DNA from 3 places in the Streptomyces sp. NPDC045022 genome. Region 3 is predicted to be linked to each of the others. Evidence: riboswitches for the same ligand, from Rfam matches in the RefSeq annotation. Region 3 holds a riboswitch; each other region holds the start of a gene.
What was found. A riboswitch is a leader RNA that binds a small molecule or an ion and turns the genes downstream of it on or off. The one in region 3 is predicted to bind cyclic di-AMP.
Positions count from the first base shown of each region.

Region 1 (9,378 bases), on a different contig from region 3:
TCTTGAGAATGCGCCGAGCTGCGTACAGGCCTACGTACCCACCGCCTACTACGAGGATCCTGGGACGCTCCGTGGTGCTCATGCCATCGAGTATCCACCCGCCTGAGGGGGGCTGCTCGTGCGCCCCTTCACAAGGTCCGACAGGCACTGTGCTAAACTCCGCGGCCCGCGTGACGCAGGTCATGCGGCCGAAAGGGAACCGCGAGTCGGTTCGACCCGTTGCCAATGCCGCGTGAGCTGCCTCTCCGGCCCTTTCGGGTCCCTGTGAGGCACCCCGGCCAGCGTCCTGGCCGACCCCCCGGGAAGACCCGCCGGACACCCTCGCGAGCGCCTCCCGAGGGCTGTTCGGCCCTCCCACGGGTCAATGAGAGCCCTTTGATCCCTCGCCAGGGCCGAATTCCTTGTGAAGAACTTCACGAACTTTTCCGACGGGACGTCATCGGCACCTCCGGACGGCCCGCTCACACGTTATCCAACCTGCTCACCGGAGACTACCGACCAGTAGCAAACGGGCCGGAAAACGCCCCTGTCTCTCCGGGTGGGCGACCGGCGGGACGTCTACCGCACCCCGCAGGACCTCAACACGACTCGCGTACTACGGACCACGCGATGCCGTCCAGGATGTCGTGCTCGCTCACCACGACCTCCTCGGCGCCGATGCGCTCCATGATCGCGAGGAGGACCAGGGCGCCCGCGCCGATGACGTCGACCCGGCCCGGGTGCATGGACGGCACCGCGGCGCGCTCGGCGTGCGTGGAACGCAGCAGCCACTCGGTGATCTCGCGGACCCGGTCGTGGGAGATGCGGGAGTGGTGGATGCGCGCGGAGTCGTACTCGGGGAGGTTCTGGGCGATCGCGGACACGGTGGTGACCGAGCCGGCGAGGCCGACCAGGGTGCGCGCCTCGCGCAACGGGACCGTCTGCTCGGCGAGGTCCAGGGCGGCCTCGATGTCGGCCCTCATGGCGGCGATCCGCTCCTCACCGGGCGGGTCGCTCACCTTGCCGTCGTGCACCAGATGCCGCTCGGTCATCCGCACACAGCCGACGTCCACGGAGCGCGCGGCGCGCACGTGGTCCTCACCGACGACGAACTCGGTCGAACCACCACCGATGTCCACGACGAGATAGGGCTTGGCGAGGTCGTCGCGGCCCTTCAGTTCCCTGGTCGCCCCGGTGAAGGAGAACTCGGCCTCCTGGTCACCGGTGATGACCTCCGGCTCGACGCCGAGGATGTCGACGACCCCCCGCACGAAGTCGTCCCGGTTCTCGGCGTCGCGGGAGGCGGAGGTGGCGACGAAGCGGAGCTTCTCGGCGCCGTGATCCTTGATGACCCGCGCGTACTCGCGGCATGCGGCGAACGTGCGCTCCAGGGCCTCGGGCGCGAGCCGGCCGGTGCGGTCGACGCCCTGGCCGAGCCGAACGATCGTCATCCGCCGGTCCAGATCGACCAGTTCACCGGTCTCGGGGTCGGCGTCGGCGACGAGGAGCCGGATGGAGTTCGTACCGCAGTCGATGGCGGCGACGCGGGGCATGGGCAGGTCCTTCTTTCACAGCGCTCTGGGCAGCCGACCGGGTCGGGTGGTGGTGGGCGAGGACGGGGGGCCGAGGGGGCGGAGCCCCTGGGGCGGGAGCGGTCCGGCGGTCACTCCTCGGCGGCGTCGGCGTCGGGCACGACGCACGGGCCCTTGCTCCACCACTCCGGCAGCATCGCGATCGCCTCGTCGCCGAGCGGGTTCACACCCGGCCCCGCGGCCAGGGAGTGGCCCACCAGGACGTGCAGGCACTTCACCCGGTCCGGCATACCACCCGCGCTCGGGAAACCCTCCAGGACCTCGATCTCGTCCCGGCGCCGGATGTAGTCCTCATGGGCGGCCCGGTAGGCGGCGGCCAGTTCCGGGTCGGTCCGCAGCCGCTCCGTCATCTCCTTCATGACGCCGTTCGCCTCCAGCGTGCCGATCGCCGAGGCGGCGCGCGGGCACGTCAGGTAGTACGTCGTCGGGAAGGGCGTGCCGTCGGGCAGCCGGGGCGCCGTCTCCACGACGTCCGGCTGGCCGCACGGGCAGCGGTGCGCGATGGCCCTCAGGCCCCGCGGCGGGCGGCCGAGCTGCTGCTTGAAGGCCTCGACGTCCGCGTCGGTGGGCTCGGTGCGCGGAGTGGGCGGCGGAGGCGTTTCCATGACTGCTTTCAGGGTGGCTTTCTGTCGGACACCGGCCGGGCGGCCGGCTTACTGGTCGGAGGCGTCGGACTTGTCGACCCCGTCCCAGACGTTCGCGTACCAGGGCCGGTGGGCGGCCCCGACGTCGGCGCGGGACTGCTTGGCCGCGCCCGGGTCGATGACGACGTACCCGGTCTCCCCGGGCATCACATAGTGCAGCCGGCGCCGGATCTGCTGCTTGGCGTAGGCGTCGTCCTGCCAGCGCGCCTTGAGGTCGCGCAGCTGTTCGACACGGTGGCGTGCCTGCTCCTGCTGCCGCCGGAGGTCGGCGATCTCGGCGCGCTGCGAGACGTACTGCCGCATGGGATAGGCGAGCGCGACGATCATCGTGCACAGCACCAGCGCGAGCAGCGCCGCGCGGCCGGTGAGCCGGGAGCGGCGGGCCTGCCGCTTGGTCTGGGAGCGGTAGACCCGGGCCGCCGTCTGCTCGCCGAGCAGCCGCAGCCTGGTCGCGGTGGAGAACCGGTCACGGTCCTTCACGGCCATCTTCCCCGCCTCCCGATCACACACGCGCGTACGTCCCCGGACACGGTACGGGACCGGGTACGGGGACGTACGTACGACTGGCTAGGACAGCCCGGGTTGGCTCAGCCCTCGGAGATCTCGAGGTTGCCCTTGAAGCGCGGGAACGCGCTGCGACCGGCGTACACCGCGGCGTCGTCGAGGATCTCCTCGATGCGCAGCAGCTGGTTGTACTTGGCGACGCGCTCGGAGCGGGCCGGGGCGCCGGTCTTGATCTGGCCGCAGTTGGTGGCGACGGCCAGGTCGGCGATGGTGACGTCCTCGGTCTCACCGGAGCGGTGGGACATCATGCACTTGAAGCCGTTGCGCTGAGCCAGCTCGACGGCGTCCAGGGTCTCGGTCAGCGAGCCGATCTGGTTGACCTTGACCAGCAGGGCGTTGGCGGCGCCCTCCTCGATGCCGCGGGCGAGGCGCTCGGGGTTGGTGACGAACAGGTCGTCGCCGACGAGCTGGACCTTGTCACCGAGCTTGTCGGTGATGATCTTCCAGCCGTCCCAGTCGTCCTCGAACAGCGGGTCCTCGATGGAGACGAGCGGGTAGGCCGCGACCAGCTCCTCGTAGTACTCCGTCATCTCGGCGGCGGAGCGCTCCTTGCCCTCGAAGAGGTACTTGCCGTCCTTGTAGAACTCGGAGGCGGCCACGTCGAGCGCGAGGGCGATCTGCTCGCCGGGGGTGTAGCCGGCCTCCTTGACGGCCTCGAGGATGAGGTCGAGGGCCTCGCGGTTGGAGCCGAGGTTCGGGGCGAAGCCGCCCTCGTCGCCGAGGCCGGTGGACAGGCCCTTGCTCTTCAGGACCTTCTTCAGCGTGTGGTAGACCTCGGTGCCCCAGCGCAGCGCCTCGGAGAAGGACTCCGCGCCGATCGGGGCGATCATGAACTCCTGGATGTCCACGTTGGAGTCGGCGTGCGAGCCGCCGTTCAGGATGTTCATCATCGGCACCGGCAGCAGGTGCGCGTTCGGGCCGCCCAGGTAGCGGAAGAGGGGGAGGTCGCTGGCCTCGGAGGCGGCGTGGGCGACGGCGAGGGAAACGCCGAGGATGGCGTTGGCGCCGAGCGAGCCCTTGTTGTCGGTGGCGTCCAGGTCGAACATGGCCTGGTCGATCAGGCGCTGCTCGGTGGCGTCGTAGCCGACCAGCTCCGGGCCGATCTGCTCGATGACCGCGAGGACGGCCTTCTCGACACCCTTGCCCTGGTAGCGGTTGGGGTCACCGTCACGCAGCTCGATGGCCTCGAAGGCACCGGTGGAGGCGCCGGACGGGACGGCGGCACGACCCGTGCTGCCGTCGTCGAGGCCGACCTCGACCTCGACGGTGGGGTTCCCTCGCGAGTCGAGGATTTCCCGGGCTACGACGACGTCGATGGACGGCACGAGCATCTCCTTCTTGGATGTGACGCTGGAAGTGCGGGGCCGGCCGCCTTGCGGCTGGGCCTTGCGACTAGAGCCTAACCGTCCCAGGGGCGTCGGCCACCGACCGACCGTCCCGTGGACAGGAGGGACACGCAGACGGTACCCATTGTTCAGGCTGGGAACAAAGGGGGGTGCGGGTGAGACCTGGCCGAAGAACGGGAAAACAGAAAACCCCGCCCCGGTGCGTACGGGGGAATACGCACCGGGGCGGGGAGCCCGTGGGGACGGGGGGTGGCCCTCACGAGGCCTTCAGCGTGCGGACCGGGGAGGTGAGGGCGCTGTGGTTCGCGTGGGAGCCGGGCGTCACTTCAGGTGCAGCTGCTGGCCCGGGTAGATGAGGTCGGCGTCCTCGACGATGTCCTTGTTCAGGTCGAACAGCTTCTTCCAGCCACCCTTGACGCCGTGCTTCTCGGCGATGGAGCTGAGGGTGTCACCCGCGGCGACCTTGTACTCGCCGTCGCCCTTCTTGACCTTCTTGCCGGTCGGGGTGGTGACGGTCTTGGTCGCGGCCGGACGCTCGGCGGAGCGGGAGGCGGCCTGCCGGCCGGTGGAGCGGGTGGTGGTGCTGCTCGACGAGGTGCTGTTCGAGGAGCTGCTGGAGGAGCTGCTGTTCGAGGAGCTGCTGCTCGGGGCGGAGCCGTTGTAGGCGGCGCCGGACAGGCCCGTGCCGCAGACCGGCCAGGCACCCTTGCCCTGGGCGGCGAGGACCTTCTCGGCGACGGCGATCTGCTGCGCCTTGCCGGCCTGGTTGGCCTGGGCGGCGTACTGGGTGCCGCCGTACGCGGCCCAGGTGGAGGCCGAGAACTGCAGGCCGCCGTAGTAGCCGTTGCCGGTGTTGATGGACCAGTTGCCGCCGGACTCGCACTGGGCGACCGCGTCCCACTCGGAGGCGGTGGCGGCGGAGGCGTTGCCGGCCGCCATCAGCGGGGCGGCGACGGCGGCACCGGTGACACCGGCGAGCGCGATGACACGAGTGGCCTTGGACGGACGACGGTGCTTGCCCTTGCCGGAAAACAGCATGGATCGATCCCCTCACCGACGCCTGCGAGGTGAGCTGTCGGGTTCGGGCCGGTTGAGTTGCCCGGCCGCACTCCCGCTTGCGCGAGGTGCGGCTTCACCCCCAGCCGGCGCCAGCTCAACTGCTGGTTCCGGCACTTACCTTGGGTCCCCCGCTCCTGCCTACGGCGCTTGACGCGACGACTGTTCCCGGGCATCCGCTGGCAGGATTCGGCGTTGCGACTGCCGGGGCTCGTGGTGACGAGCGATCTCGACCGTAGACAGGCGATCGACGGAATTTCAAAGACGATCAGGGCTTCTGAGACTCATCCCACACTTTCGCCAAACCGGACATCAGCCACGAAACAGGGCGTCAACTCCCGCCGCTTTTCGCCCGTTTAGGCACCGACTTCCAGGGTCTGACCGGCGGTGATGTGGTTTGGATCGGCGCCGATGTCCTTCTTGTTTCCGGCATAGAGCGCGCGCCATCCGCCGTCGACCTCGAGCGAGTCGGCGATGGAGACGAGGGAGTCGCCCTCGCGGACGGTGTAGGTGCCCGGTTCACGGGAGGCGTGACGGCCGGACGTCGCGGCATCCTGACTGTTTGTCACGTTTTCGTCCGCGCTCCCGCCACGGTGACGTCCACCACTGATGAGGGCGCCGGTGTCGACGAGGCTCCAGGAACCGGCACTCTGCTGGGAATTGTCCGAGTTTCCGACACTGGGGGTGGCCGCAGGCGTGCTGCCGTCCCCCTGCGAGTTTCCGGTTTCGGGCGAGACCGACCTGTCGGACTTCGGAGCGTTGGTACCGGTGGAACCGGTGGAACCGGTGTCCGCACCGGGATCCGCGGTGACGTCCTTGCCCGGACCGGGCGTCGGCGTGGTGGCCGAACCCGTGGAGGAATCCGAGCCCGAAGCCGAGCCGGAGCCGGCGTCGGCAGCGGAGTCGGAGCCGGAACCAGAGCCGGAGGGCGAGGCTGAATCCGGCAGACCGGACGAGTCGGAGTTGTCGGCCGAACCGGACGAGTCGCCCGAACCGTTGGCGTCACCGGAGCCGCCGACCCCCGTGTCGACGTCCACGGAGCCGGAGTTCGAGGTCAGGCCGGACAGCAGCGCACAGGTGGCCCAGGGGGTGGTGCCCCGGTCGGCGAGAATCTTCTCGGCCACGGCGATCTGCTGCGAACGGCTGGCCTCGTCGGCACTGTCGGCGTACTGGCCACCGCCGTACTTGTCCCAGTCGTCCTGCGGGATCTGCAGGCCGCCGTAGTACCCGTTGCCGGTGTTCGCGCTCCAGGAACCGCCGCTCTCGCACTCGGCCACCTTGTCCCACGTGGTGCCGTCGGCCGCGTTGGCACTCGCGGCGCCGAGCAGGGGGATGGCGATGGCGGAGCCTGTCACGCCGGCCGCGACGAGGAGGGCCGGAGCCTGACGGGGGCGACGGTGACGACCGTTCCCGGAGAGCATGCGGAAGCCTTTCGTGCGACAGCAGGACCGGCGCGGCGGATGAAGCCTGTCGCCGCGCTGATGGGTGAACGTATAGGCAGACGATCACTTGTCACAAGTTCATGCCGCGCAGATCACGTGAAGATCACGAAGTTGAACGCCTGTCATGTTTACCGTTCTACGGCCTCGCCGGGGAGCGGAGTGAACTCCACCGGCAGGGTGCGCAGACCGCGCATGATGAGCCCGCCGCGCCAGCGCAGCTCGTCCGGGTCCGCGGCGAGCCGCAGGTCGGGCAGGCGGCTGAGCAGGGTGGCGAGCGCGGTCTGGCCCTCCAGGCGGGCGAGCGGCGCGCCCAGGCAGTAGTGGATGCCGTGGCCGTAGCCGAGGTGCTGGTTGTCGCGGCGGGCAAGGTCCAGCACGTCCGGGTCGGCGAACCGCTCCGGGTCCCGGTCCGCGGCGGCGAGCACGACGAGCACCGGGTCGCCCGGCGCGATGTCCTGCCCGCCGATGGTGAGCGGTTCGGTGGCGAACCGCCAGGTGGCCAGCTCCACCGGCCCGTCGAAACGGAGCAGTTCCTCCACGCCGGTCTCCAGCAGGCCCCATTCCCCCATCGCCAGGGACTCCTGCAGCCGGCGGCGCTGCTCGGGGTGGGTGAGCAGGGCGTAGGTGCCGTTGCCGATGAGGTTGACGGTCGTCTCGAAGCCGGCGAACAGGAGGATGAAGGCCATGGCGGCGGCCTCGTTCTCGGTGAGGTGCTCGCCGTGGTCGGAGGCGCGGATGAGGGCGGAGATGAGGTCCTCGCCGGGCGCGGGCTCGGCGGGCAGGGCCGCGCGCTTCCGGTGGATCAGCTCGGCCAGGTAACCGCGCATCTTCTTCACCGACCGGGCGACCCCGCCCCGGGGCCCGCCACCGTGCCGGATCATCATGCCCGCCCAGTCCCGGAACTCGTCCTGGTCCTCGCGGGGGACGCCGAGCATGTCGCAGATGGCGTAGATGGGCAGCGGGAAGGCGAACTCGTGGATGAGGTCGGCGGAACCCCGCTGCGCGAACTGGTCGATGAGGTGGTCGGTCAGCTCCTGCACCCGGGACGCGAACTCGGCGACCCGGCGGGGTGTGAACGCCTTGCTGACGAGCCTGCGCAACCGGGTGTGGTCCGGCGGGTCGATGTTCAGCAGATGCGTCATCAGCTCGGCCTTGCGCTCGCCGGGGATGCCGGTCTTGCCCTTGGCGTGCGCGGGCTCGTCGTGATGCGCCGGGTTCTTGCTCAGCCGCTGGTCGGCCAGGGCCTGCTTGGCATCGGCGTACCGGGTGACCAGCCAGGCCTCGACCCCGCTGGGCAACCGCGTCCGGCGCACGGGCGCGTGCTCGCGCAGCCAGGCGTAGGCGGGATAGGGATCGGCTGCGAACTCCCAGGTGAAGAGGTCGGGCTCGGAGTCCGCGGCGGTCGGGTGAGGGGGCTGGTCGGTCACCCCTCGACGGTATCCGGCCACAGCCCGCGGGGCTTTGGCGGGCGTGGCCGGCGGGCCGGGCCCCGGTGGGCGGGGCACCGGTGGGCGGCCTCGCAGGGCCGGCCGTGCTAGCCGTTCCCCTTCTCCGGTGCCGTTCCCTCCGTCGCCCGTATCGCGTCCCGGTACACCCGTGCCGCCGCCCGCAGCGCCGCTTCCGGATCGACGCCGGCCGCCTCGGCGCGGACCGCCAGTGCGAGCAGCTCGTAACCGACGCCCTCTCCCTGGGGGAGAGGCACGTCCAGGTCCGCCGTGCGAGCGCGGGACGCGAGCTTGGCGGCGAGGGCGAGGCCGGGCTGGCCGAGGGGGACGCCCTCCGTGACCGAGGTGCGCCGCTTCTCCTCGGCCTTGGTGCGCAGCCAGTGCGCCTTGACGTCCTCCGGGGTCTCGGCCTTCTCGTCGCCGAACACGTGCGGGTGGCGGTGGATGAGCTTGGCGACGATGCCACCGGCCACGTCGTCGATGGAGAACGGCGTGTCCGGGTGCTCCTCGGCGATGCGGGAGTGGAAGACGACCTGGAGGAGGACGTCGCCCAGTTCCTCGCGCAGTTCCTCGCGGTCACCGGCCTCGATCGCCTCGACCAGTTCGTACGCCTCCTCGATGCCGTACTTGGCCAGGCCCTGGTGGGTCTGCCGGGAGGACCACGGGCATTCGGCGCGGATGCGGTCCATGACCTGGACGAGGTCCAGGAGGCGGGCGCCGGGGAGGTCGTAGGAGGCGGGCAGCAGCTCCAGCTCCGGCATGGAGACCCGCCCGGAACCGGCGAGCCGGGCCAGGCCGTCGGTGAGCGCGGGCTCGCCCTCGCCGGCCGCCACGACCACCACCGTCCGCCCGCCGGCGCAGGCGTCGACCAGTTCCTGCGCGGTGGGGGACGTGTTCTCCACGACTATCCCGGCCTCCCGCAGATACGGCAGCTGCGGGTGCGCGCCGTCCGCGCACAGCACGGCATCCGCGGCGTGCAGGGCCTGCCAGGCGGGCCAGGACAGCAGGCCGGGGGCGACGCGGTGGCTGGTGGTGAGCAGGACGACGCGGCCGGGGGCTTCGTGACCCGTGGGGCCGGGGGCGGTGGCTTCGGGGCTGGATGCGTTCACGATCCGAACGTAACCCACGGCGGAAGGGAGCGGATTCCGTTGTCCACAGGACCGAGGGGTTCATGTGATCGTATGACCGACGCACGCCGCCCTGCCGCTCCCCACCAGGCCGTTCCGGCTGCCGTACCGTCCGGCAGCCACGCCGTTCCGGCAGCCACGCCGTTCCGGCAGCGAGCGCCCCGGTGCTGCGGCTATGCCGTC
Region 1 is NZ_JBWKIR010000014.1:124,497-133,874, reverse strand. It holds gene AC07C1_RS24790 (NAD(P)/FAD-dependent oxidoreductase) at 1-82, opposite strand, end outside; gene AC07C1_RS24785 (Ppx/GppA phosphatase family protein) at 579-1,532, opposite strand; gene AC07C1_RS24780 (DUF501 domain-containing protein) at 1,643-2,176, opposite strand; gene AC07C1_RS24775 (FtsB family cell division protein) at 2,225-2,701, opposite strand; gene eno (phosphopyruvate hydratase) at 2,803-4,104, opposite strand; gene AC07C1_RS24765 (transglycosylase family protein) at 4,447-5,163, opposite strand; cyclic di-AMP (ydaO/yuaA leader) riboswitch at 5,168-5,340, opposite strand; gene AC07C1_RS24760 (transglycosylase family protein) at 5,538-6,602, opposite strand; gene AC07C1_RS24755 (cytochrome P450 family protein) at 6,752-8,050, opposite strand; gene AC07C1_RS24750 (nucleoside triphosphate pyrophosphohydrolase) at 8,158-9,177, opposite strand; gene AC07C1_RS24745 (SurA N-terminal domain-containing protein) at 9,369-9,378, opposite strand, start outside.
Region 1: another riboswitch for cyclic di-AMP. It lies ahead of AC07C1_RS24765 (transglycosylase family protein); the one in region 3 lies ahead of AC07C1_RS08725 (M23 family metallopeptidase).

Region 2 (9,378 bases), on a different contig from region 3:
CTCCATATGGGCGGCCGGGATCTCCTCCAGGAAGCGGGAGGGCGGGTTGTACGACGGCTGGCCCCAGGCGCTGCGCATCGTCGACCGCGTCAGGTACAGCCGCTCCCGGGCGCGTGTGATGCCGACGTACGCCAGGCGCCGCTCCTCCTCCAGCTCCTTGGTCTGGCCGAGGGCGCGCATGTGGGGGAAGACGCCGTCCTCCATGCCGGTCAGGAACACGACCGGGAACTCCAGGCCCTTGGCGGTGTGCAGGGTCATCAGCGTGATGACACCGTCGCCGTCCTCCTCGTCGGGGATCTGGTCGGAGTCGGCGACCAGGGCGACCTGCTCCAGGAAGTCGGCCAGGGTGCCGGTCTCACCTTCACCGCGTTCCTGCTCGAACTCCAGGGCGACGGCCGCGAGTTCCTGGAGGTTCTCGATGCGGGTCTCGTCCTGCGGGTCGGTCGAGGCCTGCAACTCGGCCAGATAGCCGGTGCGCTCGAGCACCGCCTCCAGGACGGTCGCCGGTCCCGCGCCGGACTCGACGATCGTGCGCAGGTCCTCCATCAGCGCGTTGAACCGCTTGACCGCGTTGGTGGAGCGCGCGGCCATGCCGTACGCCTCGTCGACCCGCTTGAGCGCCTGGGGGAAGCTGATCTTCTCGCGCTGGGAGAGGGCGTCGATCATCGCCTCCGCACGCTCGCCGATGCCCCGCTTGGGCACGTTGAGGATGCGGCGCAGCGGCACCGAGTCCTCGGGGTTCGCGAGGACGCGCAGGTAGGCGAGGACGTCCCGGACTTCCTTGCGCTCGTAGAAGCGGACGCCGCCGACGACCTTGTAGGGCAGGCCGACGCGGATGAAGATCTCTTCGAAGACACGGGACTGGGCGTTGGTGCGGTAGAAGACGGCGACGTCCCCGGCCTTCGCCTCGCCCGTGTCCGTGAGGCGGTCTATCTCGTCGGCGACGAACTGGGCCTCGTCGTGCTCGGTGTCGGCGACGTAGCCGGTGATCCGCGCGCCGTGGCCCGCGTTGGTCCACAGGTTCTTCGGGCGGCGGGACTCGTTGCGCTCGATGACCGCGTTGGCGGCGGACAGAATGGTCTGCGTGGAGCGGTAGTTCTGCTCCAGCAGGATCGTCGTCGCGTTCGGGTAGTCCTCCTCGAACTGGAGGATGTTGCGGATCGTCGCGCCGCGGAAAGCGTAGATCGACTGGTCCGCGTCACCCACCACGCAGAGTTCGGCGGGCGGGAGGTCGTACTCGCCGGGCGGGGTGTCGACGTCCTCGGCGGCGCGCTCGCCGGTGCCGACCAGTTCGCGCACGAGCGCGTACTGCGCGTGGTTGGTGTCCTGGTACTCGTCGACCAGGACGTGCCGGAAGCGGCGGCGGTAGTGCTCGGCGACGTCCGGGAAGGCACGCAGCAGGTTGACCGTCGTCATGATCAGGTCGTCGAAGTCGAGCGCGTTCGCCTCGCGCAGCCGCGACTGGTAGAGCGCATAGGCCTGGGCGAGGGTCTTCTCGAAGCCGTCGGTGGCCTGGGCGGCGAAGTCCTCCTCGTCGATCAGCTCGTTCTTCAGGTTGCTGATCTTGGCGCTGAAGGACTTGGGCGGGAACCGCTTGGGGTCGAGGTCCAGGTCGCGGCAGACCAGGGCCATCAGGCGCTTGCTGTCGGCGGCGTCGTAGATCGAGAAGGACGAGGTGAAGCCGAGCTTCTTCGACTCGCGCCGGAGGATCCGGACACACGCGCTGTGGAAGGTCATCACCCACATCGCGTTGGCGCGCGGGCCGACGAGCTGCTCGACGCGCTCCTTCATCTCGCCCGCGGCCTTGTTGGTGAAGGTGATCGCGAGGATCTGGCCCGGGTGTACGTTCCGCTCGGCGAGCAGGTGGGCGATGCGGTGGGTGAGCACGCGCGTCTTGCCGGAGCCGGCGCCGGCGACGATGAGCAGCGGGGAGCCGGCGTGCACCACCGCGGCGCGCTGGTTGTCGTTCAGCCCCTCCAGGAGTGCCGCCGCGTCGATCGCCGGGCGGGGGGCGCCGTCGCGGTAGTAGGCGTCCCGGTCCGGCGGCACGTCGAACTTCCCGCCGAACAGATCGTCCGGAAGCGCGTCCGGAGCGTGATCGTCCTCGGGCGGTGGCGGGGGTTCCTCCTCGTGCCCGCGAGGGGGCTGGAGGTCCGCCAGGAAGCTGTCGTCAAAAAGGCTGCTCATCGCTCTACGAGTCTAGGGCTCCCCACCGACAACCGGTCGCGGTCCCCGGAACACGGACGTCTCGGGTGGGGTCCGCATGGGGTGCGGTCCCGGAGTGGGATCCTCGCCCCACCTGCCCCCTTTTCCCCTCACGCTGAGGAAGCACCTGGTCACGCCCACATGAAACCTGCATCAGGTCACAGAAATGTATCGGACATACTGCGCACCAACCTTCACAAGAGACACACGAGTTGGTTAGGTTTCCGTCAGGCCGCACGACCCCTCTCCGGCGAACGTCGCCGGGCCGCGCGGCCTCCGCCGAGTCCGGTGCGCCCCCCACGGTGCCCGGAGCCGGGGACCCACCGATCCTGGGGTGAATCGGCCGACTCCCGCCCGGGACGACGCCGTAGGGCAACCCTTCCGAAGCACGCGCCCGAACCCGACAGCTAACCCGGTAGGCGGCACGTTGGAAGGAGTCGCCTCCCTTGGCGTCGCACCGCAAGCCGCGCCCCGGCGGCACCCGTGGACCGGGCCTGCGCGGCCCCGCCCTCGCCACCGCCGCATTCACCTCCGTGGCCGTCCTGACCCAGACGGCCGAGGCCGCCGCCGACGACGGCAGGCCGAGCCTGGAGGAGATCGAGAAGAAGATCGACGAGTTCTACCGCCAGGCCGACTCGGCGCCGGAGGAGGAACCGGCGGCCGCCCGGCGGCCGCACGGCGAGGACCCACGTCAGGAGGGCGCCCGGCGCGCGAGCCGGCTCGCCAAGGCCCGGGAGGGGCTGGTTCCGTTCGCGGCCACCCCGGACACGGCCGCCTCTCTCCTCTCGGAGTATCCGCAGGACCACTTCGCCCAGAGCAGGGTGATGAACCGGTTGGCCTCGCGCGTGAAGGACGCGGCCGAGCGGGGCAAGACCACCAGGAGCCCGGAGGCGCCGGCGTCCTCGCACTACGACGTGAAGGCCGCGAAGGCCACCGTCCAGCACAAGCTCGCCACCGCGCGCGAGCTGCTGTCCCGGCTCACGGCCCAGCAGGGCGCGCGGCCGGCCGGGCTCGGCCGACGGCGCCTGGAGGAGCCCGGTCCACGGGCCTACGGATCCCCGGGCCCGCGGCAGGAAACCAAGGCCGAGAAGGCGATCGCCTTCGCCCGGGCCCAGATCGGCAAGCCGTACGTGAGCGGTGCCAGCGGGCCCGGCTCGTACGACTCCTCCGGCCTCACCCAGGCCGCGTGGAAGGCCGCCGGCGTCACCCTCCCGCGTACCGCCCAGGCCCAGGCCGCCGCGGGCAGCCCGGTCCCCGTCACCGAGGCGCGCGCCGGTGACCTGGTCTTCTTCCACGACGACAGCAGCCATGTCGGCCTCTGCACGGGCGACGGGATGATGATCCACGCCCCGGAACCCGGCGCGTACGTCCGCGAGGAATCCGTGGACCGCGGTGGCGAATCGATCATCCACAGCGTGGTGCGGCCGGCCTGAGCGCGCCTCACGTGGTCGGGCCTACGCGCGCGTACCGGCGGGTCCGCTCCACGCGCGCGTACCGGCGGTTTGCGTTCCACGCGCGCGTGCCCGGCCCGGCTGGGTGCGCGCGGCTGCCTGGCATCGGGCGCATGCCCGGCATCTCAGGTCTGCGCGCGTGGTGGGCGGGGCGGCCTCCCGCGTCCGGGGCCGCCGTGATTGGCGGCCGGCATCCTGTCGGTTGGTCTGCAGCTGGCCGGCGACGAGACGGTCTCGCGGGTGGCGCCGGCGATGGCCGGCGTCGCCTGGGTGGCGCTGGGCGCCGACTTCGTCCTGCGGACCTCGTCTGCTATCTCGGGCTTATCTCGCTGGCGGCCGAGGCGGCCCGGGCCGCGGCCCGGTTACGACGTGCTTGGTGGGCGACGGTGTTCCCGATGGGAATGACGGCGGCGGCGAGGCTGTCCGTCGCGGCCACCGTGGACGTCCCGTGGCTCAAGGGGCCGGGACGGGTGCTGGTGTGGGTGGCGGTGGCGGCGTGGCTCGCGGCCGCCACCGGTGCGGTGCTCGCGGCCCGTGCCGGCGACCACGTGGACCGACCGTCAGGTCCACAGCACGGCGATGAAGATGTTCGCCGTCGTCAGCAGGCCGACCAGCCCGAAGAGCCGCTTGTCGACCCGCTCCTCGTCGCGCTTCACGTAGACCAGGCCGAGGATCACGATCAGCAGGGCCAGCTTCACGCCGATCTTGATGTTGTTGACATGGTGGTCGTCGGCCTGGTTGAGGCCGACCAGGGCCACGCCGGTGACGAGCATGGTCAGTGCGCCGTGCAGCATGCCGGGGACGAACCGGGCCGTGCCCTGCCCCATGGCCTTCATCTGGGTGAGGAAACCGCCGAGCAGTGCGGCGATGCCGATGATGTGCAGGCCGACGAAGAGATGGATGAGTAGGTCCATGGAGCCGGAGCCTAACGAGGGCGTTCTCGTCTTCCGTGACCGGGCCCGACGCCGATGTCCCAGCGGTCCGTCCGCGAGGCCGTGGATCTTGCATATATGCGACCCATAGCAGCCCACATCTCCGAGCTGTCCCGCTTTTGGCGCTTCGGTCAGCACGCTCCGTGAAGACGACGACTCAGCCCGGGCAACACGGTCACATCCGGTCACACCTTGGTCCGTCGAGGCCAGTTTCGTACACCGCGTTACCCACTCGTCACAGACCGGCCTAGCGTCCTCCCCCAGGTGACCGGCTTCCCACCGCCGCCCGGGCCAGGGGCGGCAGTCGGCCACCTCCGCCGAGAAAGGCCCGGCGGTGGCCCGCTCCCCCTGTGCGGGCCACCGCCGGGCGCACCGACCGCTCGGTCGCACGAGTCCTACGAAAGGACGTGACGGTCCAGGTGGCAGCGCACCGCAAGCCCCGGCAAGGCCCGCTCAGTGGCCATACGGCCCGGACGGCCGCCACTCTCGCCCTGGCGGGTGTGGCCACCGCGGCGGGCTTCGACGGGACGGGACACGCCGAGCCACAGCTGACGCCGGCGCAGGCGAAGGACAGAGTCGACAAGTTGTACCAGGACGCGGAGGCCGCCACCGAGAAGTACAACGGGGCGAAGGAGAGAGCCGAAACGGCCCAGCGGCGGGTGACCGCGCTGCAGGACCAGGCCGCCCGCAAGCAGCAGAAGCTCAACTCGGCCCGCGACGCACTGGGTTCCATCGCGGCGGCCCAGTACCGCGACGGCGGCATCGACCCGGCCTGGCAACTGGCCCTGTCCAGCGACCCCGACCAGTACCTGGACGGCGCCGCGTTCGCGGAGCGGGCGGGCGACCGGCAGGCCGCCGCCGTGTCACGGGTGCGCGAACAGCTGCGGGAGATCGAGCGGTTGCGCGGCGCCGCACGCATCGAGCTGACCTCCCTGCGCTCCCGGCAGGCGGAGCTGAAACGGCAGAAGAAGACCATCACCGGAAAGCTCGACGAGGCGCGGCGGCTGCTGGCGCGGCTCACCCCGCGGCAGCGGACCGAGGTCACCGGTGACAGCGCCCCGGCCGGGCACGTGTCCCGGTCGGCCTCCTCCGCGCGGTCGGCACTGGAGCGGGCCGGGTCCGTCACACCTCCCAACGCGCGCGCGGCGGCGGCCGTCTCCTTCGCCTACGCCAAGCTCGGCAGTCCCTATGTGTGGGGTGCGACGGGCCCGAACGCCTTCGACTGCTCGGGCCTGGTCCAGGCCGCCTACCGCTCCGCCGGCATCTCCCTGCCGCGCACCACCTACGCCCAGATCAACGCGGGCCGCCGCGTCTCCCGCTCCGAACTCCAGCCCGGCGACCTGGTCTTCTTCTACTCCGGCATCAGTCACGTCGGGCTCTACGTCGGGGGCGGCCAGATGATCCACGCCCCGAACCCGTCGGCACCGGTCCGGCTGGCCCCGATCGACCAGATGCCGTTCGCCGGGGCCACCCGGGTGGCGTGAGGGCGGCCCCGCAGGGTCAGACGAGGCGGCGCGCGGTCGCCCAGCGGGTCAGCTCATGGCGGTTGGACAGCTGAAGCTTGCGCAGGACCGCCGAGACGTGGGACTCGACCGTCTTCACCGAGATGAACAGCTGCTTGGCGATCTCCTTGTAGGCGTAGCCACGGGCGATCAGGCGCAGCACCTCGCGCTCGCGCTGGGTGAGGCGGTCGAGGTCCTCGTCCACGGGCGGAGCGTCGGTGGAGGCGAAGGCGTCGAGGACGAACCCGGCCAGCCGCGGGGAGAAGACGGCGTCGCCCTCCTGCACGCGGAAGATCGAGTCGACCAGGTCGGCGCCGGTGATGGTCTTGGTGACGTAGCCGCGGGCGCCGCCGCGGATCACGCCGATCACATCCTCCGCCGCGTCCGACACGGACAGTGCGAGGAAGCGCACGGGCCGCTCGGCGTCGGCCGTCAACGCCGCGCAGCGGCGCAGTACTTCGACCCCGCCGCCGCCCGGCAGGTGGACGTCGAGGAGGACCACCTCGGGCCGGGTCGCGGTGATGACCGTGACCGCCTGGTCGACGTCCGCGGCCTCACCGACCACCTCGACCCCGGTCTCGGCGGTCTGGCCGATCTCGGCCTGGACGCCCGTGCGGAACATCCGGTGGTCGTCCACGAGCACCACCCGGACGTGCCGCCCGCCCGCGCCGCCGGCGGGGCCGGACTCGGCCGCCTCCGCCGCCTCCGCCGTGCCGTTCATCTCGGTCGCGTCGCTCATGACGTCTTCTCCGCCCTCTCCATCTCCAGCTCGACCTCCGTGCCGCCGTCCGGCACCGCCCGCAGCCGGGCCGTGCCGCCGTTGCGCTCCATGCGGCCGATGATCGATTCTCTGACGCCCATGCGGTCGGCGGGTATCGAGTCGAGGTCGAAGCCGGGACCGCGGTCGCGCACGGACACGAAGACCGTCTTTCCCTCGACTTCGGCATAGGCCTGTACGGCACCGCCTTCGCCACCGTACTTGGCGGCGTTCACCATCGCCTCGCGCGCGGCCTGCATCTGCGCGCTGGTCTTCTCGTCCAGCGGGCAGTCGCCGACGATGACGACCTCGATGGGCACGCCGTGCTTGTCCTCCACCTCGGCGGCGTTGCGCCGCACCGCCTCCGCGACCGTGTCCGGCTCGTCGGCCTCGTCCTTGCCGGTGCCCTCCGGTTTGTACAGCCAGGTGCGCAGGTCGCGCTCCTGGGCGCGGGCGAGGCGGCGCACCTCGTTGGCGTTGTCGGCATTGCGCTGGATCAGGGTGAGGGTGTGCAGCACGGAGTCGTGCACGTGGGCGGCGACCTCGGCGCGCTCCTGGGCGCGGATGCGCATGAGGCGTTCCTCGGACAGATCCTGCGTCATGCGCACCAGGTAGGGGCCGGCGAGCAGCGTGATGCCGACGAGGACGGCGAGCGCGGCCTGGAGGACGGCGCCGAGGTGCGCGGCCGAACCCTGCAGGACGAAGATGGCCGAGACACCGGCCGTGACGAGCAGGACGCCACCGGCCGCGCGCAGCAGAGTGAGAGTGCGGCGCCGCCGGCCGACCTCGACCCAGCGGGCCCGGCGGGCGTTGTCCGCCTGCCGCCAGACCAGGGCGACACCGGCCGCGACGAGCACGGCGGGCAGCAGATACGCCTTGGCCGCGCTGCCCAGGTTGACGCTGCCGACGAAGACCATGGACACGATGACCATGAGGAGCAGCGCGACGATCTGTCCCCGGTCCGGCTTGCGGGCCACCAGTCTGCGGCGGCCCTCCGGCGAGGTCTCGGTGCCGACCAGTGTCGGCGGCTTCTGATCGCCGACACCGCCGACGCCCAGGGGGACGAAGAACCAGAACGCCGCGTACAGCAGCGCACCGAGTCCGTCGGCCATGAACAGGCCGACGAAGACCAGCCGCACCCAGACGACGGGCAGCCCGAGATGCCCGGCGAGGCCCCGCGCCACTCCGCCGAGCCAGCGTCCGTCGCTGCTGCGGTAGAGCTTGCGCGGCGGCCGCGGGTCGTCGAGTGGCAGGCTTGCGGCTTCCGGCATGGCAACGATGGTCACATGGCCGGCGGGGCAGAGCATCAGGGTCGGCCCCCGAGACGCCCCTGATCTTCAGCGGGGCCGGCTCGGGGAGCGCCGCACCAGGCGATCCGCTGCCCCTCGAACGCTTCCCCGCCCCGCCTCAGGGCCGATTTCAGGGTTCGCCCAGGGTCGTCCCGACTGCCGTCGCGGCGACCGGGCCGTCACCATGGACGCATGACGGATCACGAGCACGCCGCGACGGGTCCGGGACCCGGCACCGGCCCGCGCCCGGCCCCGGGCACCGGACCGACGGATGCCGCGCCCGCCGCGACGGGAAGGGCGGGAGCGGCCGGCACGGACACCAGCGCCGACACCCGCACCGCCGGCAACACCCGCCCCGGCGCGGAAACGGGTGTCGGCGGCAGCACCGGCGCTGCCGGGCCAGGGCAGCAGCCGGAAAAGGAGCACGAGCAGGAGCACGACACCGCCGAGGCCCCCGCCCGGTTCCGGCGCGACCGCCGGCACAAGATGATCGCGGGCGTGTGCGCGGGTCTCGGTCGGCAGACCGACATGGACCCGGTGATCTTCCGTATCACCCTGGCCGTGCTGTCGGCGACCGGCGGCATCGGCCTGATCTTCTACGGCTTCGCCTGGCTCCTGGTGCCGTACGAGGACGACGAGGAGAACGAGATCCGCAAACTGCTGACCGGCCGCGTGGACGGCCAGGCGCTGACCGCCGTGCTGTTCGCCCTGGTCGGCTGCGGAATCTTCCTGACCATGCTGAGAAACGGCGGGGTGCTGACGTTCGCCGTGGTGCTCTCCCTGCTGCTCGCGGGGGCCGGGTACTGGTCGCGCCGCCGTGGCGCCGCCGATCCCGACCCGCTCGCGGCGCAGGCCGCCGCCGACGCGCCGCCGGAGGCCCAGGCGCCGCCGGTCGTCACCTTCTACCCGTCCTGGTGGCGGGACCCCGTCGTCAAGGACGGCACCCATGTCGGCGGCACCGGCTACCTGTGGGGTCCCGACGAAGCCCGCGAGCGGGACCTCCTCTCGGGCCCCGACGTCGGCGTCGCCCTCCCGTGGACCCACCACGGCCCCGTACAGCCGCCGCGCGCCGCGCCACCGAGACCCCGCGGCCCGCGCTGGATCGGCGGCTGGGTGTTCCTGCTCGCCCTGCTTGCGGGCGGCCTGGGCAGCGGGCTGACCTGGCACACGCACCCGCTGGGCACCAGCCTGCAGACCGGCCTGGCCTGCGCGCTGGCGGTCTTCGGCCTGGGCGTCGCGGCC
Region 2 is NZ_JBWKIR010000020.1:8,202-17,579, reverse strand. It holds gene pcrA (DNA helicase PcrA) at 1-2,187, opposite strand, end outside; cyclic di-AMP (ydaO/yuaA leader) riboswitch at 2,473-2,643, shown strand; gene AC07C1_RS29110 (C40 family peptidase) at 2,652-3,638, shown strand; gene AC07C1_RS29105 (hypothetical protein) at 4,217-4,570, opposite strand; gene AC07C1_RS29100 (C40 family peptidase) at 5,008-6,072, shown strand; gene AC07C1_RS29095 (LuxR C-terminal-related transcriptional regulator) at 6,089-6,829, opposite strand; gene AC07C1_RS29090 (ATP-binding protein) at 6,826-8,118, opposite strand; gene AC07C1_RS29085 (PspC domain-containing protein) at 8,329-9,378, shown strand, end outside.
Region 2: another riboswitch for cyclic di-AMP. It lies ahead of AC07C1_RS29110 (C40 family peptidase); the one in region 3 lies ahead of AC07C1_RS08725 (M23 family metallopeptidase).

Region 3 (9,378 bases):
GGTACGCGGGTCCGCCAAGGTCCGCGGTACGCGGGTCCGCCAAGGTCCGCGGTACGCGGGTCCGCCAAGGTCCGCGGTACGCGGTCAGCCAAGGTCCGCGATGGGCAGGCCCGCCCGGCTCAGCCCGCGCTCAGTCCCGCCAGGGCGTCCAGGTGGGCCAGGGGCAGCGTGTGCTGGGTCTGGAGGACCTTCGCGCGCAGGTAGCGGACGTTGTGGGTGGTGGTGAAGACACCGGTCGGCACCCGGTCCCGGACGACGGCACCCAGGGCGCGCAACTGCTCGGCCTTGTCGGGGTTGTTGGACAGCAGATCCAGCTCACCGATGCCGAGGGCGGCGAGCATCTGCGCGGCGGCGGTGTAGTCGCGGGCGTCCTCCGGGAGGCCGAGCGCGGCGTTCGCCTCGTAGGTGTCGAGGCCCTGGTCCTGGAGGGCGTAGGCGTCGAGCTTGTTGTAGAGGCCGATGCCGCGGCCCTCCTGGCGGAGGTAGAGCAGAACGCCGCCGCGCTCGGCGATGCGCTCGACCGCCTCGCGCAGCTGGGGTCCGCAGTCGCAGCGGGCGGAACCGAAGACGTCGCCGGTCAGGCACTCGGAGTGCAGGCGCACCAGAGGCACCGGGCCGGGTTCGCCGAGGACGACCGCGACATGCTCCTGGCCGTCGGCGAGCCCGTGGAAGGTGACGAGTTCCGCGTCGGCGCCGTAACCGTCGTGGAAGCGCAGCGGTACCCGGACGCGGGCGCGCGGGGTGGCGACGGGGATGTCGGGCATGCGGGTCTCCGAAGTCTGGGCCATACCCTCTGCTTAAGATTTGAAGCAGATGTCAGGACCGGGACACTACCCCATGCTTTAAAGTTAAAGCAGTCGTCTCAAGTGAGGGGTGGTGATGACCGCCGCCGCCACGGCACGTCCTCCGTGACCGCCCCCGCCGTCTCCTCCCCCTGCAGCCCGCGCGCGATCCCCGTGCAGATCTCCTCCAGCTGTCCCACCTGCTCCGGCGTGAGCCGGTCGAACAGGCCGGTGCGAACCGTCTCGACGTGTCCGGGTGCCGTACGTTCCAGCACGGCCATCCCCTCGTCCGTCAGCACCGCGAGGCTGCTGCGCTTGTCCCGGCGGCAGTCCTCCCGGCGCACCAGCCCGTCCCGCTCCAGCCGGGTCACCACGTACGTCAGCCTGCTGCGGGTGACCTTCAGTGTCTCGGCGAGGTCGGTCATCCGCAGCCGCCGGTCGGGCGCCTCGGAGAGGTTGGCCAGCACCGAGTAGAACAGGTGGGGCATGCCGCCCTCCTGCTGGAGTTGCCGGTCGATCGCATCCTCCAGGAGCCGGGAGGCGGCGATATAGGCGCGCCAGGCGCGCTGCTCCTCGGGGCTGAGCCAGCGGGTCGTCATGCTGCCAGTGTAAGTTTGTTTAAAACTTGAACCAAAGCTTGGCGGGCCCACCGGGCCGCCGCGAGGGAGTGCGCCGATGCCCCTGCCGTACGTGCTGCTGTCCGCCGCCGTCTCCCTCGACGGCTTCCTGGACGACACCGGTCCCGAGCGGCTCCTGCTGTCCGGCCCGGCCGACTTCGACCGGGTCGACGACGTACGGGCCTCCGTCGACGCCATCCTCATCGGCGCCGGCACGATCCGCGCCGACAACCCGCGCCTGCTGGTCAACTCCCCCGAGCGCCGCGCGGCCCGGCTGGCGGCGGGCAGGCCCGCCTACCCGCTGAAGGTGACCGTCACCGCCACCGGCGACCTCGACCCCGAGGCCAACTTCTGGCACACCGGTGGCGAGAAGCTCGTCTACACGACCGACAAGGGCGCCGAACGGGCCACGAGCCTCCTCGGGGGCACCGCCGACGTCGTCCCGCTCGGCGCCGGCCTCGACTGGCGGGCCCTGCTCGAGGACCTGCACGACGTACGCGGAGTCGGGCGCCTGATGGTCGAGGGCGGCGGCCGGGTGCACACCCAGCTCCTCCAGCAGGGCCTCGCCGACGAACTCCAGCTGGTCCTCGCCCCCCTCTTCGTCGGCGACCCGGCGGCCCCGCGCCTGTTCGGCCCCGGGGCCTACCAGGGCGGCCGGCTGCGCCTGGTCGAGACCCGCCGCATTGAGGACGTCGTCCTCATGCGTTACGAGCCCACGGCCCCCGGTGCCGGCCCGGCTCCCACCGCCGCCGACCGCCACTGGCTGCGCGCCGCCTGCGAACTCGCCGCCCTGTGTCCGCCCTCGGAGACGGCCTTCAGCGTCGGCGCGGTCGTGGTCGCCGCCGACGGCACCGAACTGGCCCGCGGCCACTCCCGGGAGGGCGGCGACCCGGTGGTCCACGCGGAGGAGGCCGCGCTGGCCAAGATCGACCGGGCCGACCCGAGGCTGGCCGGGGCCACGGTCTACAGCAGCCTGGAGCCCTGCGCCCGCCGCGCCTCCCGTCCCGCGCCCTGTGCCGAGCTGATCCTGCGGGCCGGGGTACGCCGGGTGGTCACCGCCTGGCGGGAGCCGGACACCTTCGTCGCGGCGGCCGACGGCACGGGGGTGCTGCTCGACGGGGGAGCCGAGGTCGTCGTACTCCCGGAGTTCGAGGCGCTCGCCAAGGCCCCGAACGCCCACCTGCCGGGGTGACCGCGCCCCCCGGGGGGCCGCGTGAGCAGGGCCCGCGGGAACCGATGTGCAATCCGACCTGCGCGTGGCGTACAGTAGAGACACAACGACGCGGGGTGGAGCAGCTCGGTAGCTCGCTGGGCTCATAACCCAGAGGTCGCAGGTTCAAATCCTGTCCCCGCTACTGAAGACTCAGGGCCGGAATCCAGCACATGGATTCCGGCCCTGAGTGTTTTCCCCGGATGACCGGGATTCGCGTCCGGGGAGCCCAAGTGGCATACGTCACAGCTGGTCATCCGGTCGGTCCACAGCGGTCGCCCCCCGCCCCTGTGCCCGCAAACCTGGACGTACGTCGGACACGTGGGAGACAAGCGGTGCGCCCTGGTGAGGTGGAGCAGAACGCGTACGCCAGGGCGGGTGGCCGGCTTCCCGGCGACCCCGTGCCCGACCCGGGCCTCGGCGACGCACCCGCACCGGCGCACCGGACCCGGCGCCCGAGCCCGCGCACCCTGGCCCGCGCCCTGCCCGCCCTGCTCATCGCCGGCGGCGTCCTCTACGGCCTGCTCACCCCCGAGGACTTCACCGCCGTCCCGTTCTTCACCGCCGCCCCGCTGATCGCCGCGCCCCTGGCCGCGCTGAGCACCACCGTCCTGACCGGCCTCGTGGCCCTCGCCGCCGTCTACGCGGTGCACGCCCAGGCCGGCGCCCACCCGGTCGTGGCCACCGTCACGGACGTGGTGACCGTGGCCTCGGTCGCCCTGCTGGCCGTCGCCATCAACCGGGTGGTCCGCCGCGGCGACCGGCGCCTGGCCTCCGCCCGGGAGATCGCCGAGGCCGCCCAGCGGGCCGTCCTGCCCGAGCCGGCGGCGCGGATCGGCGGCTTCGAGATCGCCGCCTGCTACGAGGCGGCACGCCAGGACGCGTTCATCGGTGGCGACCTCTACGCGGTGCAGGACAGCCCGTACGGCGTCCGGCTGGTCGTCGGCGACGTGCGCGGCAAGGGCCTGGGCGCGGTCGCCGCCGTCGCCGTGCTGATCGGGGCGTTCCGGGAGGCGGCCGAGCGGGAGGCCACGCTGGAGGCGGTCGCCGAGCGGCTGGAGCGGGCGCTGGCCCGCGAGGGCACCCGGCGGGACGGCATCGACGCGTTCGAGGGGTTCACCACCGCCGTCCTCGCCGAACTCCCGCACGGCGAGGGAGTCGTACGCGTCGTCAACCGGGGCCATCCGGCCCCGCTGCTGCTGCACGCCGACGGCACCCTGCGCACCCTGACCGCGCACGAGCCGGCGCTGCCGCTCGGCATGGGCGACCTCGGCATATGGCCCGACCGGACGCTGGAGGCCGGCTTCCCCAGCGGGGCCACCCTGTTGCTCTACACCGACGGCCTGTCCGAGGCCCGGGACGCCCACGGCCGGTTCTATCAACCCGAACGACGGCTCGCCGGACGCACGTTCCGCGACCCCGGCACGCTCCTCGCCCGGCTCGCCGAGGAGGTCAGGCGGCACTCCGGCGGCGGCATGACGGACGACATGGCGCTGCTCGCCGTACGGCAGCCCTGAGTGCCCTCAGCGATGAGTGCCCTCACCGACGGTGACCGGGCGACCGCCGTCCGCATACCATCTGAGTCACCATCAAAACTTCTGTGACTCCTGAGCCTCGGTCAACTCGTCCGATTTGCAGCGGTCATGATGGATAGGTTCCCGTCCGGAAATGCTGATGATCAAGTCGAACGGCTTGGAAAGTGCCTGGCGCGTCTATTAACGTTCGATAACGCAGCGCGGTCGTCCCAGCCGTCACCAGAGGCGGCTCCGTGCGCACGCGCCGAATCCCGCAAGGGAACCGGGGAACCACCACCTTGGGGTGAATCACGCGGATGCCGATGTGAACTCGCTGAGTCCACGTCCGGTTTACGCGCGTAGGAGACCTTCCTGCTCCGAACCCGTCAGCTAACCCGGTAGGCGGAGGAAGGAAAGGAGCGCGCCCGCGTGGCGTCCAACCGCCCTGCCCCAGAAGCCCCGTTCATACCGGCGAAAGCCGACACCGAGACCTTCGGTTACGGCTCCTACCGCGCCGAGGAGGGCCCCTGGGAGGAGTGGAACCCGACCGAGGACTCCGTCGCCCCGGTCCGCGGCCGGCACCGTGTCGCCAAGCAGCGCGGCGGATTCGCCCGCAGCTCCACCGTCCTCGGCGTCGGCGTGATGGCCGCGGTCGGCGCGGGCGGCATGGCCAGCGCCAACACCGGCAAGCCGCCGGTCTCCATCTCCCTGCCGGACCTGCCCTCCGTCGGCTCGCTCTTCGAGGACGACTCCGCCCCGGCGCCCGAGGCCACCACCACCGCGCTCAGCGACGTGGGCGTGACCTCCGCCGACGCCGAGCAGCACACCGACGCGGGCGAGGCCCTGCGCAACCGGATCATGGCCCAGGCCGAGCAGCAGCAGAGCAAGGCCGACGGCAAGGCCACCGCCGCCGCGCTCGCCGCCACCGAGAAGCAGGCCGCGGACGCCGCCGCCAAGGCGGAGAAGGACGCCGCCGCCAAGGCCGCCGCCGCCAAGGAGAAGGCGGAGGCCGCCGCCAGGAAGGCCGCCGCGGAGAAGCGGCTGGCCGAGCTGGCCAAGCAGTACACGCTGCCGACGTCCTCGTACACGATCACCTCGACGTTCGGCCAGGCCGGCTCGATGTGGTCCTCCGGCTACCACACCGGCCTCGACTTCGCCGCGCCCACGGGCACCCTCATCAAGGCCATCCACAGCGGCACGATCACCCAGGCCGGCTGGGCCGGCGCCTACGGCTACCGCACGGTCCTCACCCTCGACGACGGCACCGAGCTGTGGTTCTGCCACCAGTCCTCGATCAACGTCACGGTCGGCCAGAAGGTCTCCACCGGCGAGGTCATCGGCCGCGTCGGCGCCACCGGCAATGTCACCGGCCCGCACCTCCACCTGGAGCTCCACCCGGGCGGGCAGGCCACCGGTACCGACCCGATGCCGTGGCTGCGGGACAAGGGCCTCACCCCCTGACGCGGCCCTCCGGAAGAACCGCGGGGCATCCCTTCGCGGGAACTCGGCGCCGGCGGCGGAATGAGATCATCCGTCGCCGGCGTTGACGTAGAGCATGACTTCTCTGCGCAAAATCGGTTCCTCCGACCTCGAGGTCTTCCCGCTCTCCCTCGGCGGCAACGTCTTCGGCTGGACCGCCGACGAGGAGGCCTCCTTCGCCGTCCTCGACGCCTACGCAGCCGCCGGCGGCAACTTCCTCGACACCGCCGACAGCTACAGCGCCTGGATCGAGGGCAACAAGGGCGGCGAGTCCGAGACGATCATCGGCAAGTGGGTCAAGGCCCGCGGCAACCGCGACGACGTCGTCATCGCGACCAAGGTCAGCCAGCACCCCGAGTACCAGGGCCTGTCCGCCGCCAACATCAAGGCCGCCGCCGACGCGTCCCTGCGCCGCCTGGGCACCGACCACATCGACCTCTACTACACCCACTTCGACAAGCCCGAGGTGCCGGTCGAGGAGATCATCGGCGCGCTGGACGAGCTGGTGCGGGCCGGCAAGGTCCGGCACATCGCCGCGTCCAACATCACCCCCGAACGTCTCCAGGCCTCCCTGGACTTCTCCGACCGCGAGGGCCTGGCCCGCTACGTAGCCCTCCAGCCGCACTACAACCTGGTCTCCCGCGACACCTACGAGGGCCCGCTGCAGGACCTGGCCGCCCGTGAGGGTCTCGCCGCCGTGCCCTACTACGCCCTCGCCTCGGGTTTCCTCACCGGCAAGTACCGCCCCGGTACGACCGTCGACAGCGCCCGCGCCACCGGGGCCGCGAAGCACGCCGAGTCCGAGCGCGGCCGGCGAGTCCTGGCGGCCCTGGACGAGATCGCCGCCGCCCACGACGCCCCGGTCGCCACGGTCGCCCTGGCCTGGCTCGCGGCCCAGCCGACGATCACGGCCCCCATCGCCTCGGCCCGAACGGTCGACCAGCTCCCGGCCCTGCTCGCGGTGGCGCGGCTGAGCCTGACGGACGAGGACCTGAGGAAACTGACGGAGGCATCGGCCTGACCCCAGCCGCCGGTTCCGCCCGCGGCGGGCCCTTCTCCGCCGCAGGCGGCGATCAGCCACGAGGGCGGCGGTGCCCGGCGGTCCGGCGGTGTCCGGCTGCCCCCGCCTAACCGCGATACGGGTTGTACGAGGGATACGGCACTGCCGGATACCCGTACGGCGCCGCCGGATACCCGTACGGCGCCGCCGGATACCCGTACGGCGCCGCCGGATACCCGTACGGTGGCGGCGCCCAGTACACCGGCGCCGGAACGGAAGCCCCGGCCGCGTACTCCAGAGCCGGCCGCGCCATGCCCCTGCGTAGCCACAGCTCGGTCAGCAACTCCCGCTCCCGTACGACGAAGTCGGCCCCGGCCCGCCCCCGCCGCCCCCGGTGCCGCAGGAGCGCCAGCGAGGTGGCGTACGCCTCGTACTGAGCCACCGCCCGCGCGGCCGGCCGCCCCCCGAAGTGGTGCCGGGCGTACTCCCGGGCCATCCGCCGCGCCCGCATCGACCCGAGCGCGAAAGGCTCGGCCGGCCCCAGCCACCCGGCCGGCACATACGGCGGCAGCTCCTCCCGCACGGTCCGCAGCTCCCGCTGCCGAGTCCAGACCGCGAGCCAGGTCAGCAGCGCGAACGCGGGCACCATGAATCCGCCGTAGACGGCGAAGAACCCGTACTGGCCGAAGGTGGAGGAGCTGTTCCACAAGGCGTGCATGCTCATCGCCAGCAGCAGCCCGCAGACCGGCAGCAGCACCCGCCGCAGCCGCCGCCGCTCCCCGGACAGCGCGGCGATACCGAAGCCGATGCCGGTGAGGACCGTGAACAGGGGGTGTGCGAACGGGGACATCACGATGCGTACGAAGAAGGTCGCGGCGGTGACGGAGGCGATGCCCCGGCCACCGGTGACCTGGTCGGTCCCGAAGGCCGTGCCGAGGTAGAGGATGTTCTCGGTGAACGCGAACCCGGTGGCGGTGATCCCGGCTATCACCATCCCGTCCACGATCCCGGTGAAGTCACGTCTGCGGAAGAGGAAGACCAGCAGTACGGCCGCGGCCTTGGCGGACTCCTCGACGACCGGCGCTATCACGGTGGCGCCCAGGGTGTCGGCACCGACCGGATCGGCGGTGGCGGTGGCGATCCACTTGGTCGCGAAGGTGTTGGCGACGATGGCGATCAGCGCCGCCGCGCAGGCGCCCCACGCGAAGGCGAAGACCAGGTTCCGCCAGGGGCCCGGTGCCACCCGGTCCAGCCACCGGAAGGCGGCTGTCAGCCAGGGCACGGGCAGCACGGCCAGTCCGACCCCGACCAGGAGCCCCTCCGTGCCGGTCTGGCGCCGTACCAGCGCGAGGATCACCAGCCCGGACAGCGCCAGCAGCGTGATCAGCGCCCCGTACCGCACCCATCCGCGTTGCCACCAGTGCGGGTGGCGGAGCGCCCCGGAGCCGGGGCTGGCGGGCGGTATCGGGTACGGAGCACTGGTGGCCACGGCATCGACCCTAACGGTGTCGCGACGAGGGGCCGGCGCGGTTTTCCGGACCTGGCTACCGGTCGTGGTGCGGTACGCGCCGGAAGAGCAGATCGTGCACCACATGTCCCTTGTCCAGTCCCTGCCCCTCGAAACGGGTCAGCGGCCGGAACGCGGGGCGTGCCGCGAAACCGCCGTCCGCCTGCGTGTTCTCGAAGTCGGGATGCGCGCCGAGAACCTCGAGCATCTGCTCGGCGTACGGCTCCCAGTCGGTCGCGCAGTGCACGAGCGCGCCGGGCTTCAGCCGGGTCGCGGCGAGCGTCAGGAACTCGGGCTGGATGAGCCGCCGCTTGTGGTGCCGCTTCTTGGGCCAGGGGTCGGGGAAGTACACGCGCAGCCCGTCCAGCGAGTCGGGCCGGATCATCTCCCGGAGCAGGATGATCGCGTCCCCGTTGCCCACCCGGACATTGGCCAGCCCGTCCCGGTCGGCGAGGGCGAGCAGATTGCCCTGCCCCGGCGTATGCACATCGACCGCGAGGATGTTGGTGTCCGGGTCGGCGGCGGCCATCTGAGCGGTGGCCTCGCCCATCCCGAAGCCGATCTCCAGCACGACGGGGTTGCCGTTCCCGAACAGCTCGGCCGGATCGATCACCCGTTGCCCGTCGATGTCCAGCCCCCACTTGGGCCACAGCCGCTGCAGGGCGTCGGCCTGCCCGGCCGTCACCCGGCTGCGGCGCGGCTGGAAACTCCGGATCCGCCGCTCGAAGTGCGACCCGGCCGGATCGGCCTTCGGACCGTCGGGAAACCGGGGCTCCCCCTTCGCCCGGGTGTGCCGGACGGAGGCACCGGGGGCGTGCGGGGCCGACGAAGGGGCTTCGGGGGTGTTGAGGAAGTCAGACACAGTAAGACAGATTTTACGGCGCCGCGGGACGGCACCCTTCCAGCCGACAGCCACGGGCGGGCGCCGCGGTCCGGCGGCCGCGGCCTCATGCCCCGGCCTTGTACACCTCGCTGACGTTCGGGCGTGCTGCCGGGCGGTGCCGGGCGGCGGGGCCCTCCGCGAAGGCTCGCAGGGCGTTCTCCGTCGTGCGGGTCACGAAGGTGCGGGTACGGGCATCCATCCCGTGGTCGCGGCCGCCGTCGGGGGTGCCGGCCATGAGGGCCTCCACCCAGCGCATGGTGCCGGTGGCGAACACCCCCGCGCCGCTCGGGACCGTGTAGTAGGCCGAGTCGCTGTGGCTGCGGCGGCCACCGCACACCAGGGGGGAGTGGGCCGTTATCTCCAGCGGCTCGGGGACGGGCGCACCG
Region 3 is NZ_JBWKIR010000004.1:18,448-27,825, reverse strand. It holds gene AC07C1_RS08750 (GTP cyclohydrolase II) at 120-764, opposite strand; gene AC07C1_RS08745 (MarR family winged helix-turn-helix transcriptional regulator) at 863-1,381, opposite strand; gene AC07C1_RS08740 (dihydrofolate reductase family protein) at 1,458-2,591, shown strand; tRNA gene AC07C1_RS08735 (tRNA-Met) at 2,681-2,754, shown strand; gene AC07C1_RS08730 (PP2C family protein-serine/threonine phosphatase) at 2,945-4,126, shown strand; cyclic di-AMP (ydaO/yuaA leader) riboswitch at 4,377-4,543, shown strand; gene AC07C1_RS08725 (M23 family metallopeptidase) at 4,553-5,584, shown strand; gene AC07C1_RS08720 (aldo/keto reductase) at 5,679-6,623, shown strand; gene AC07C1_RS08715 (PrsW family intramembrane metalloprotease) at 6,730-8,091, opposite strand; gene trmB (tRNA (guanosine(46)-N7)-methyltransferase TrmB) at 8,147-8,971, opposite strand; gene AC07C1_RS08705 (N,N-dimethylformamidase beta subunit family domain-containing protein) at 9,057-9,378, opposite strand, start outside.